DNA from 2 places in the Streptomyces sp. AM25 genome. Region 1 is predicted to be linked to the other one. Evidence: riboswitches for the same ligand, from Rfam matches in the RefSeq annotation. Region 1 holds a riboswitch; the other holds the start of a gene.
What was found. Region 1 has a riboswitch for magnesium ahead of ACLHRZ_RS35175 (NRAMP family divalent metal transporter). Riboswitches for the same ligand answer to the same signal wherever they lie in the genome.
Positions count from the first base shown of each region.

Region 1 (5,064 bases):
TCGCCGCAGCCCTGAACGCCGAACTGTGCGAGATCTGCACCGACGTCGACGGCGTCTACACCGCCGACCCGCGCATCGTCCCCGAAGCCCGCCTGCTCGACCGCATCGGCTACGACGCCATGCGCCAACTCGCCGCCGGCGGCGCCCAGGTCCTGGCCACCACCTCCGTCGCCTACGCCCAGGCCCACCGGGTGCCCGTGCGGGTGCGCCCCTCACACGGCACGAGCGAGGGCACCCTGCTCTGCGACGAACCGGCCCGACCCGGCGAACCGGCCGGCACGATCATCGGCATCACCCACCAGAGAGCATCCCGCATCACCGTCGCAGCCCCCGACACCCTCGCCGACCGCCTGCTCCTCGCCGACCGCATCCTGAGCACCGCCGAAAGCGCCGGCCTCCAGGCCGACGCCGGCCTGCACCAATCAGGCGATGGCACATGGGAGATGTCCTTCGTCGCCAGCACCGACCAAGCCCAGATACTCCTCACCGCCATCCACAAGACGGCACCGGACCTGCCGGCAGCAGCCAGCGACGAGGAACACCTCGGCAGAATCTCCGTCATCGGCCACGCCCCGGTGAACCGATGCTGCTCCGCCCTCGCGGCAGCCGGGATCGCCATCGAGGCGGTCACCCGGCTCCGCCCCGGGGCCAGGATCCTCTGCCGCCAGGACCAACTCGAGGACGCAGTACGCACCCTGCACACGGCACTGGATCTCGGTGCCCCGGCGATGGCAGGAGCAGCTGCCCGGCAGTAACTCCGATCGAGGCCCCTGCGGCAAGCCGCCAGGGGCCTCCACCCGTCGTCAAGCGGTGCACAAGGGCAACGAGGGTGGTTCACGGCCGAGCCCGAGCGCCCTACGGGACTGTCAGTTCCCCGTGGCCAGCTGGAAGATCCTGACAATGACGAGCACGACCGCCACCACCAGGTAGCCGCGCAGGGTGATCAGTCCCGCCTTGCGCAGCGGTGAGAACTTCGGCCGCTTCAGGGAGGACAGCGCGGGCGTACGCCAGACCAACCGGTCGGCCTCCAGCAGGGCCCTGAGACCGTCCTTGTCCAGAGGCGCGGGTGCAACCGCCCCCTCCCGGGCCGCTGCGCGGAGCCGTGCGGCCGCCTCTGCCGCAGCGATCCGGGATTCATGCCGTGAGCGCAACGTCACCGAGGCTCCGCCGACGAGGCCGAGGCCCGCGCCGACGGCGAAGCCGGTCTCCAACTGCGCCGTGGTCAGGTTCGGGAAGAATGTGGCCGCCGTCAGTGCCAGCGAAAGCAGCACCAGACACCAGACGATGACGCCGGCCACGATGTTCTGCCGGACGCTGTTCACCCAGGGGCCCAGCACCGGACGGTCGTTGCACAGCAGGACGAGGAAGACGGTCGCCGAAGGGAGCAGCACGCCTGCCAGGGCCTGCACTCCCTGGGTGATCAGGCCCTGGACGTGGTCATCGGAGACGAGGGTGATCGTGGCGGCGATGCCGATCAGGAACGCGTAGCCGACGTAGAACAGCGGTGCCTCGGAGATCTTCCAGTGCAGCGAGTGCCGCCTCTTGAAGGTGTCCCCGAGGGAGTAAGTGGTCGCAAGTCCCACGGCGTTGGCGCCGATGAGGGAAGCGTCCAGCAGCAGGATCGCGAACAGCGCCCCCAGGGCCGATCCGCCGTGCTTGCGCAGCCCGTCCGCCACACCTGCGGCGTCGCTGAACTGTCCTGCCAGGTCCGTGCCGCTGAACACGAAGGCCGACGTCGCCATGATCGCCACCGCCCCGGCCATCACGACCGCGATGCCGATCCACAGGTCGGCGCGCTCGTAACGGATCCAGCGCGGGGTGATCCGCTTGTCGACCACGTTGGACTGCTGGAAGAACAACTGCCACGGGGCCACCGTCGTACCGACGATGGCGACGATCACCAGCAGCAGCGTCGAGTCGAGCCCGCCGGGGAACTGCGGGAGCAGCCCCTGCGCGGTCGTTCCCAGCCTGGGGTGGGCCATGAGCGCCATGGGGAACATCACCACGTTCACCGCGATGAGCAGGAACAGGAACCTCTCCCAGCGCCGGAAAGACCCGCCGGCCACCGCGGCGAACAGCAGCACCGCTGCGATGGGCACCGCGACGTAGCCGGGTATCCCGAAGTAGCCGAGTGCCTGTGAGACTCCGATGAACTCCGTCACGATCGTCAGCGCGTTGACCAGGAACAAGTCACCGACGCTGAACGCGCCCCAGAACTTCCCGAACCGCTCGAAGATCAGCCGCGCGTGCCCGACCCCGGAAACCGCTCCGAGCCGGACCACCATCTCCTGATTGACGTAGAGCACCGGAATCAGCAGGGCCAACGTCCACATCAGCTTCATGCCGTAGTTCTGGCCGGCCTGGGCGTACGTCGCCACGCCGCCCGCATCGTTGTCGCCGACCATCACGATCAGCCCCGGCCCCATGATCACCAGCAGGGTCCGCAGCCGTTGCCCCCACGAACCCCGATGCCCGCTGTCATGCCGGCCGATCGTACCCAGCGCACCGACGATGTCCCCGGTGTGGGCACTGTCCAGGACAGCCGTACCGCCCGGGGCGGCACTCTGCTCCCTTCCAGGGTCCGGCCCCGGGTCCGGACGCACGGTGTCGTAGTACATGTCACTACCTCCCAGAACTGCGAACGGGCGCACTCGGGCAGGCCCGTATGAAGACAAGGCGAAATACCGCCGTATGAAGGCAGGCAAAAAGCGCATGACGACACAGCGGACGACAGCCCGGACCGGAGCACGGATAAGCCGATGCCTATCGGAATGCCGAATTCACGCCATGTGCACGTGCGTTGCACGCGATAAGCGGGCTCAGAAGAGCACCGTAGTTCGCCCGGAACGAGAGCGACACCACCTATCACCGTCAGGACTCATCCTGACCACCCCCAATCCAGCACCCGCCGACCACCCCGGGGCACGGGGCAAGCCGGCCTTCCCTGGACGGCACCCTCCACGTAAGAGCTTCGGCACTGCACGGCGTATCCCCACCCGACAGGCGGGAAGCCACTTGGGGTCACCCCTTAAGCCGAGGAGACCTGTCCTGATCCTGGGCGTCTCTCGACGTCGTCGGGTCAGTGGCCTATATCCGCACAGACGCCTCACCGAACGAGGTGCCTTATTTCAGCCACTGCGGACGCTACCTCACTTGCGCCGACGCGCAAGTGAACGCGATCCCAAGAACTCGCCATGAAATGAGCGAAGTTGTGGATTCCCTGTGATCGGCCAACGGCCAGCAGTGGGCAGCGTGATGGGACGATGCCGATGGCCGCACAAGTCCGACTCGTAGCCCGGCGTGGCCCATTGGGTCGCGGCATGAGAGTGCCCGGACCGCCCGGGACGGTGTATCGCAAACGAGAAAGGCAGGATCGTTTCAGCCGCGCTCAGGCGCTTCCGCACGCCGATCGGAGCCAGGTTCCTGTGCCGTGCCGAGGGCCAGCCGATACCACAATTTCCTGCCCCGGCCAAGGGATTGCACCCCACGAAGAGCGCATCCTTTATGCCACACGGCGCGAAACGAATTCCACGCAACCGTGCGATGCAGTTGTTCGATTGTGGGAACGGTGATGGGCCCGCAAGCATCGTGGACCTGCTGGCCTCCCAATGCTCCCGGAGATACGCCTGTTGCGCACAGGCCCCTTCTCCCGCCGTACGGCCTCGTCGTCACCGTTGTTCTGGCTGTGGGGATCGCGGGAGTTCCAGCCGGCTTCGTTCCACCTCCGGCACGACCTCATCCGAAAGGAAAACATCATGCGTTCATCCCTGCGTATGGCTGCGATAGTCCCGTTGGCGGCCTCCGGGCTCCTGGTGGGATTCACCGCACCGGCCAATGCCCAGACGCCTGCCGCCACCACCGTCAACAGCTCCGCCGCACTCAACAGCGACGGAACGATCACGGTGACCGGGACCTATACCTGCGCGCTGGCGCCCGCCTCCAACTCGTCCCCGACCGTGGCTGTCCAGGCCTCCGACGGCAAGAACGTCTCCGGACAGGCCTCACAGTCTGAAAACGCCTCCACCTGCCCCGGAACCTCCCAGCCGTACAGCATCAACATCGCGCCGAGCGGCGGAAGCTGGACCAGCGGCGACCGCATCCAGGTCACGGTGAACTTCACCAACCAGGGCTCCTCCGAGACCGAGCAGGCCACTGCCACGGCCACCGTCTGCACGCCGTGGGCGCCCGGGCAGGGCCACGGGCGTCCGGGGCGGCACGAGCACCGGGGCCACGCGCCGCACGGTCACGACCACGGCCACCGGGGCCAGCCGTCGCACGGGCACGGGAACCACGCACCCCACGGGCACGGAGGCCAGCCGTCGCACGGGCACGGAGGCCACGGACCCCACGGGCACGAGGGCCACGCGTCGCACGGACACCAGCGGTAGCACTCGCACCACGCCCAGCAGGTCAACCGCCTGACCCATCCACATCAGTGTCGCCCGCCCCCACTCGACCTGGGGGCGGGCGGCCCGCTGTCAAAATACCGCCGGCAGCGCATCCTGGAACCTGGGCAAACATGTTTCAGCTGGACGAAGGAGGATGCAGGGCAATACGCCTAGCTCTTCGGACAGTTGCCTGCTACGGGTTCGCCGGCGAACACCTTCCGCAGGAACGGGGTGGAATCCGCCAGGGAAGCGATGACCGTGGCGTTGTGGTCGAGTTCCGGATAGAGGTGCTGTTCGATCACCGAACCGGCTGCGCAGGCGTCGTGGAACAGCTGGACCTGTCGGTCGGTGGGTGAGTCCATGTCCTTGCCGCCGGTGCCCATGAACAGGGGCTTGGCGACCTTGAGGCTGGTGAAGAACCGCGGCGGCACGTCTTCGCGGGCAAGGATGTCCTTCGGGTCGAGGGTGAAGGCGGCGGCGGGGGTGAGCCGGTCGTGCTTGATGCGGGCCGCCACGTCGCCCAGGCACCGTGTGCGCGTGAGGCCGAGCACTGGCTTGGCGCGGTCGGTCACCACATCCTCGGGTTTGAACGCCGGGTCGACCTGGGCGATCAGGTGCAGGCCAAAGAACTCGTAGGCGAGCAGCTCCGGGTCGACGCGGTTCGCGTCGAGTTTCT
Region 1 covers NZ_JBKIWN010000058.1:8,406-13,469, reverse strand. Annotated here, with positions in the region: gene ACLHRZ_RS35180 (aspartate kinase) at 1-755, shown strand, start outside; gene ACLHRZ_RS35175 (NRAMP family divalent metal transporter) at 867-2,618, opposite strand; M-box (ykoK) riboswitch at 2,949-3,125, opposite strand; gene ACLHRZ_RS35170 (hypothetical protein) at 3,774-4,388, shown strand; gene ACLHRZ_RS35165 (lipase family protein) at 4,559-5,064, opposite strand, start outside.

Region 2 (5,064 bases), on a different contig from region 1:
AGCACAGGACGGCCGAAGCCGCCGTCGGGGCTCTGACGTTCACCCGGACCCCGGGCTACGACAACCGCGTCACGGTGATCGGATATCCCGGCTCCTCCACGGTCAACCGGGGCCACAAGGCGGTGCACTGCGACGTCACCACCAGCCGGCTGCCGGGCTTCCGGCAGATGCAGATGACGTGCGGAGGCTTCTACGGAGGCGTCTCCGGAGGCCCGTGGATCACCGGCTACAACCCCGCCACACGGACCGGAAAGGTCATCGGGAACGTGGGCGGCTACAACGGCGGCGGGAACGACGCCAACGACGACAGCATCAGCTACTCGCCCCTCTACGGCAAGGACGCGCAGGACCTGTACGACGACGCCACCGCAGGCCGCACCGTCCGCCGCCCGCACCCCTACAACGCCGGCGCCGGCAACGCCCGCACAGCATGACGAATCCGCCCGCGCCGAACCAGCGGCACGGGCGGATTCCCTCACGGTAAGACGGTACCGAACCGCCCCCGTCCTGCGTATCAATGCCACCTTGACCCAAGTCACCTGCAGGCACAGCACCTTGCCTCCGCCCCTGATATCTCCTCGCCGACCTGGCGCGCCGGCACAGGAACGCGCCGCCACCCCTCCCCCGGCGCCACGTTGAACACCTGCAATTCCCCTGGGAACAGAAGTAGTTGTGGCCAAGCACCCCTGAGCCAAGCGGTATGTGCCCTAGCATCCGGCCATGCGCTACAGGTCTGCAATGACACTCGCCATGCTCGCCGCGCTGGCCGCTGTATCAGGTTGTGCCTCTGATGACACACCGGATCACAACAGCCTAGGCTCCACACGGCCCTCGTCCTCAGCGGCCGCGAGCGCGTCGGGGCGCGCGAATGGCTGGACCGTCCACCGCATGCGCAGCGCTCGGCCCTTCCGTCATCAGCCGGGCGTCTCGCACACCCCTCCGCCGACCGCGTCCAACGCCCGGGTGGGCGCGGTGTTCAGCCACGACGGCAGCGGTGACCACTTCTGCACCGGGAGTGTCGTGGACAGTCCCGGCAAGTCCGTGGTGATCACTGCGGCACACTGCCTCCACGCGGGGAAGGGCGGCGGCTACAAGACGGACCTGGCATTCGTCCCCGGCTACCGTGACGGCCAGACGCCCAACGGGATTTGGACGGTCGGGAAGATGGTCGTCGACGATCACTGGATGCAGTCGTCCGACCCGGACTATGACGTGGGGTTCGTCGTCACCGACAAGCTCAACGGCAAGCGGATCGCCGAGGTGCTGGGCGCCAACCGCTTCGGCTACAACGCCGGCTACGGCAACCGGGTGCAGATCACGGGCTATCCGGACAGTGGGCAGGACCCCATCTCGTGTGCCAACAAGACGGTGCAGTTCCAGCCGGACCAGATGAAAGTGGACTGCACCGGCTACAGCAGCGGGACCAGCGGGAGCCCCTGGCTCGCCCACTTCGACAGCAATACCCACACCGGCCAGGTCATCGGTGTCATCGGTGGCTACCAGACCGGCGGCGACACCGATGACACCTCCTACAGCCCCTACTTCAACGACGCCATCAAGTCCCTGTACGACAAGGCTGTCAGCCAGGAGAGCTAGCGTCCGCACACCACTTGCCAGCCCCTTCCACGGCAGCGGGACCGCCAGGCCCAGCATCTCCGTCCCAGGCGCCATGAAGGAGCAGCCGCCCGGCAGTAACCCGGGCGGAGGCTCCTGAGGCGACATCTTGGCCTCGGGAGCCTCCACCCGTCGCCACACGGTGCAGCAGGGGCAACGACGGCCGTTCGCGACCGCACCTCGCGCCCGACGGAACTATCAGTTCCCGGTAGCCAGTTGGGCGATCCTGACGATGACCAGGACGACCGCCACGACCAGGTAGCCACGCAGGGTGATCAGGCCTGCCTTGCGCAGCGGTGAGAACTTCGGGCGTTGGAGGGTGGACAGGTCAGGCGTGCGCCAGAGCATCCGATCGGTCTCCATCAAGACCCGGAAGCGTTCGAGCGGCGTGGTGACGACCATCCCGCCTCGCTCCGCCGCGCGGAGCCGTGCGGCAGCTTCTGCTGCGGCGATTCGGGAGGCCTGGCGTGAGCGCAGGGCGACGAGGGTTCCGCCGACGAGGCCGAGGGCAGTCCCGGCGGCGAAGCCGGTCTCCAGTTGCGTGGTGGTCAGGCCGGGGAAGAACGTGGCCGCGGTCAGCGCCAGCGACAGCAGTACCAGGCACCAGACGATGACACCCGCGACGACGTTCTGCCGGACGCTGTTCACCCAGGGGCCCAGCACGGGGCGGTCGTTGCAGAGCAGGACCAGGAAGACGGTCGCCGAGGGGAGCAGCACCCCTGCCAGGGCCTGTACTCCCTGGGTGATCAGGCCCTGGATGTGGTCGTCGGAGACGAGGGTGATGGTGGCGGCGATGCCGATCAGGAATGCGTAGCCGATATAGAACAGCGGTGCCTCGGAGATCTTCCAGTGCAGTGAGTGCCGCCTTTTGAAGGTGTCTCCGAGGGAGTAGGTGGTGGCAAGTCCCACGGCGTTGGCGCCGATGAGGGCGGCGTCCAGCAGCACGGTCGCGAACAGGGCGCCCAGCGCCGGTCCGCCGTGCTTGCGCAGCCCGTCCGCCACCCCCGCGGCATCACTGAACTGCCCCGCCAGATCGGTGCCGTGGAACACGAAAGCCGATGTCGCCATGATCGCCACTGCTCCGGCCATGACGACGGCGATGCCGATCCACAGGTCGGCGCGCTCGTAGCGGATCCAGCGCGGGGTGATCCGTTTGTCGACCACGTTGGACTGCTGGAAGAACAGCTGCCAGGGGGCCACCGTGGTGCCGACGATGGCGACGATGACCAGCAGGAGTGTCGAGTCGAGCCCGCCCGGGAACTGCGGGATGAGCCCCTGCGCGGTCGTGCCGGCCTTGGGGTGGGCCATGAGCGCCATGGGGAACATCACCACGTTCACCGCGATGAGGAGGAAGAGGAACCTCTCCCAGCGCCGGAAGGACCCGCCGGCCACCACGGCGAACAGCAGCACCGCGGCCAGCGGCACCGCAACGTAGTTCGGTATCCCGAAGTAGCCGAGCGCCTGTGAGACTCCGATGAACTCCGTCACGATCGTCAGCGCGTTGACCAGGAACAGATCGCCGACACTGAACGAGCCCCAGAACTTCCCGAACCGCTCGAAGATCAGCCGCGCGTGCCCGACCCCGGAGACCGCACCCAGCCGGACCACCATCTCCTGGTTGACATAGAGCACCGGAATCAGCAGCACCAGCGTCCACATCAGCTTCATGCCGTAGTTCTGGCCGGCCTGGGCGTACGTCGCCACGCCGCCCGCGTCGTTGTCACCGACCATCACGATCAGCCCCGGCCCCATGATCACCAGCAGGGTCCGCAGCCGTTGCCCCCAGGAGCCCCGCCGGCCGGTGTCGTGCCGGCCGATCGTGCCCAGCGCACCGACGATGTCCCCGGTGTGGGCACTGTCCAGGACAGCCGTGTTGCCCGGGGCAGCACTCTGCTCCCTTCCAGGATCCGGCCCGGGGTCCGGACGCACGGTGCCGTAGTACATGTCACTACCTCCCAGAACTGCGAACGGGCGCACTCGGGCAGACCCGTATGAAGACGTGGCGAAATGCCGCCGTATGAAGGCAGGCGAAATGCGCGTGACGACACGGCGGACGACAGCCGGACCGGAGCACGGATAGACCGATGCCTATCGGAATGCCGAATTCACGCCATGTGCACGTGCGTTACACGCAATAAGCGGGCTCAGAAGAGCACCGTGGTGCGCCCGGAACGAGAGCGACACCACCTATCACCGTCAGGACTCACCCTGACCACCCCCAATCCAGCACCCGCCGACCACCCCGGAGCACGGGGAAGCCGGCCTTCCCTGGACGGCACCCTCCACGTAAGAGCTTCGGCACTGCACGGCGTATCCCCACCCGACGGGCGGGAAGCCACTTGGGGTCACCCCTTAAGCCGAGGAGACCTGTCCTGATCCTGGGCGTCTCTCGACGTCGTCGGGTCAGTGGCCTATATCCGCACAGACGCCTCACCGAACGAGGTGCCTTATTTCAGCCACTGCGGACGCTACCTCACTCGCGCCGACGCGCAAGTGAACGCGCTCCCAAGAACTCACCATGAAATTAGAGAAGTTGTGGATTCCCTGTGATCGGGCAACGGCTAGCCGCCTGCAGCGTGACGGGACGACGTCCATGGCCGCGCGTGTCCGACAGCGGTGGCCGAGAGAAAACACCTCAGCTCCGCTGCCCATCTCATAGCCCGGCGCAGCCCATTGAGCCGCGGCATGAGAGTGCCGCACCGCCCGGGGCGGTGCATCGGAACCGAGAAAGGCAGGATCGTTTCAGCCGCGCTCAGGCCCTTCCGCACGCCGATCGGAGCCAGATTCCTGTGCCACGCCGAGGACCGGCCCGTACCACAACTGCCTGCCCCGGCCAACGGATTGCACCCCACGAAGAGCGCATCCTTTACGCCACACGGCGCGAAACGAATTCCACGCAACCGTGCGATGCAGTTGTTCGATTGCGGGAACGGTGATGGCCCCGCAAGCATCGTGGGCCTGCCGGCATCCCGGTACTCCCGGAGATACGGCTGATGCGCACAGGCCTCTTCTCCCGCCGTACGGCCTCGTCGTCACCGTTGTTCTGGCCGTGGGGATCTCGGGAGTTCCAGCCGGCTTCGTTCCACCTCCGGCACAATCTCATCCGAGAGGAAAACATCATGCGTTCATCCCTGCGTATGGCTGCGATAGTCCCGTTGGCAGCCTCCGGGCTCCTGGTGGGATTCACCGCACCGGCCAACGCCCAGACGCCCGCCGCCACCACCGTCAACAGCTCCGCCGCACTCAACAGCGACGGAACGATCACGGTGACCGGGACCTACACCTGCGCCCTGGCGCCCGCCTCCAACTCCTCCCCGACCGTGGCCGTCCAGGCCTCCGACGGCAAGAACGTCTCCGGCCAGGCCTCACAGTCCGAAAACGCCTCCACCTGCCCCGGAACCTCCCAGCCGTACAGCATCAACATCGCGCCGACCGGCGGAAGCTGGACCA
Region 2 covers NZ_JBKIWN010000013.1:166,495-171,558, forward strand. Annotated here, with positions in the region: gene ACLHRZ_RS19040 (trypsin-like serine peptidase) at 1-434, shown strand, start outside; gene ACLHRZ_RS19045 (trypsin-like serine peptidase) at 889-1,596, shown strand; gene ACLHRZ_RS19050 (NRAMP family divalent metal transporter) at 1,813-3,558, opposite strand; M-box (ykoK) riboswitch at 3,887-4,063, opposite strand; gene ACLHRZ_RS19055 (hypothetical protein) at 4,752-5,064, shown strand, end outside.
Region 2: another riboswitch for magnesium. It lies ahead of ACLHRZ_RS19050 (NRAMP family divalent metal transporter); the one in region 1 lies ahead of ACLHRZ_RS35175 (NRAMP family divalent metal transporter).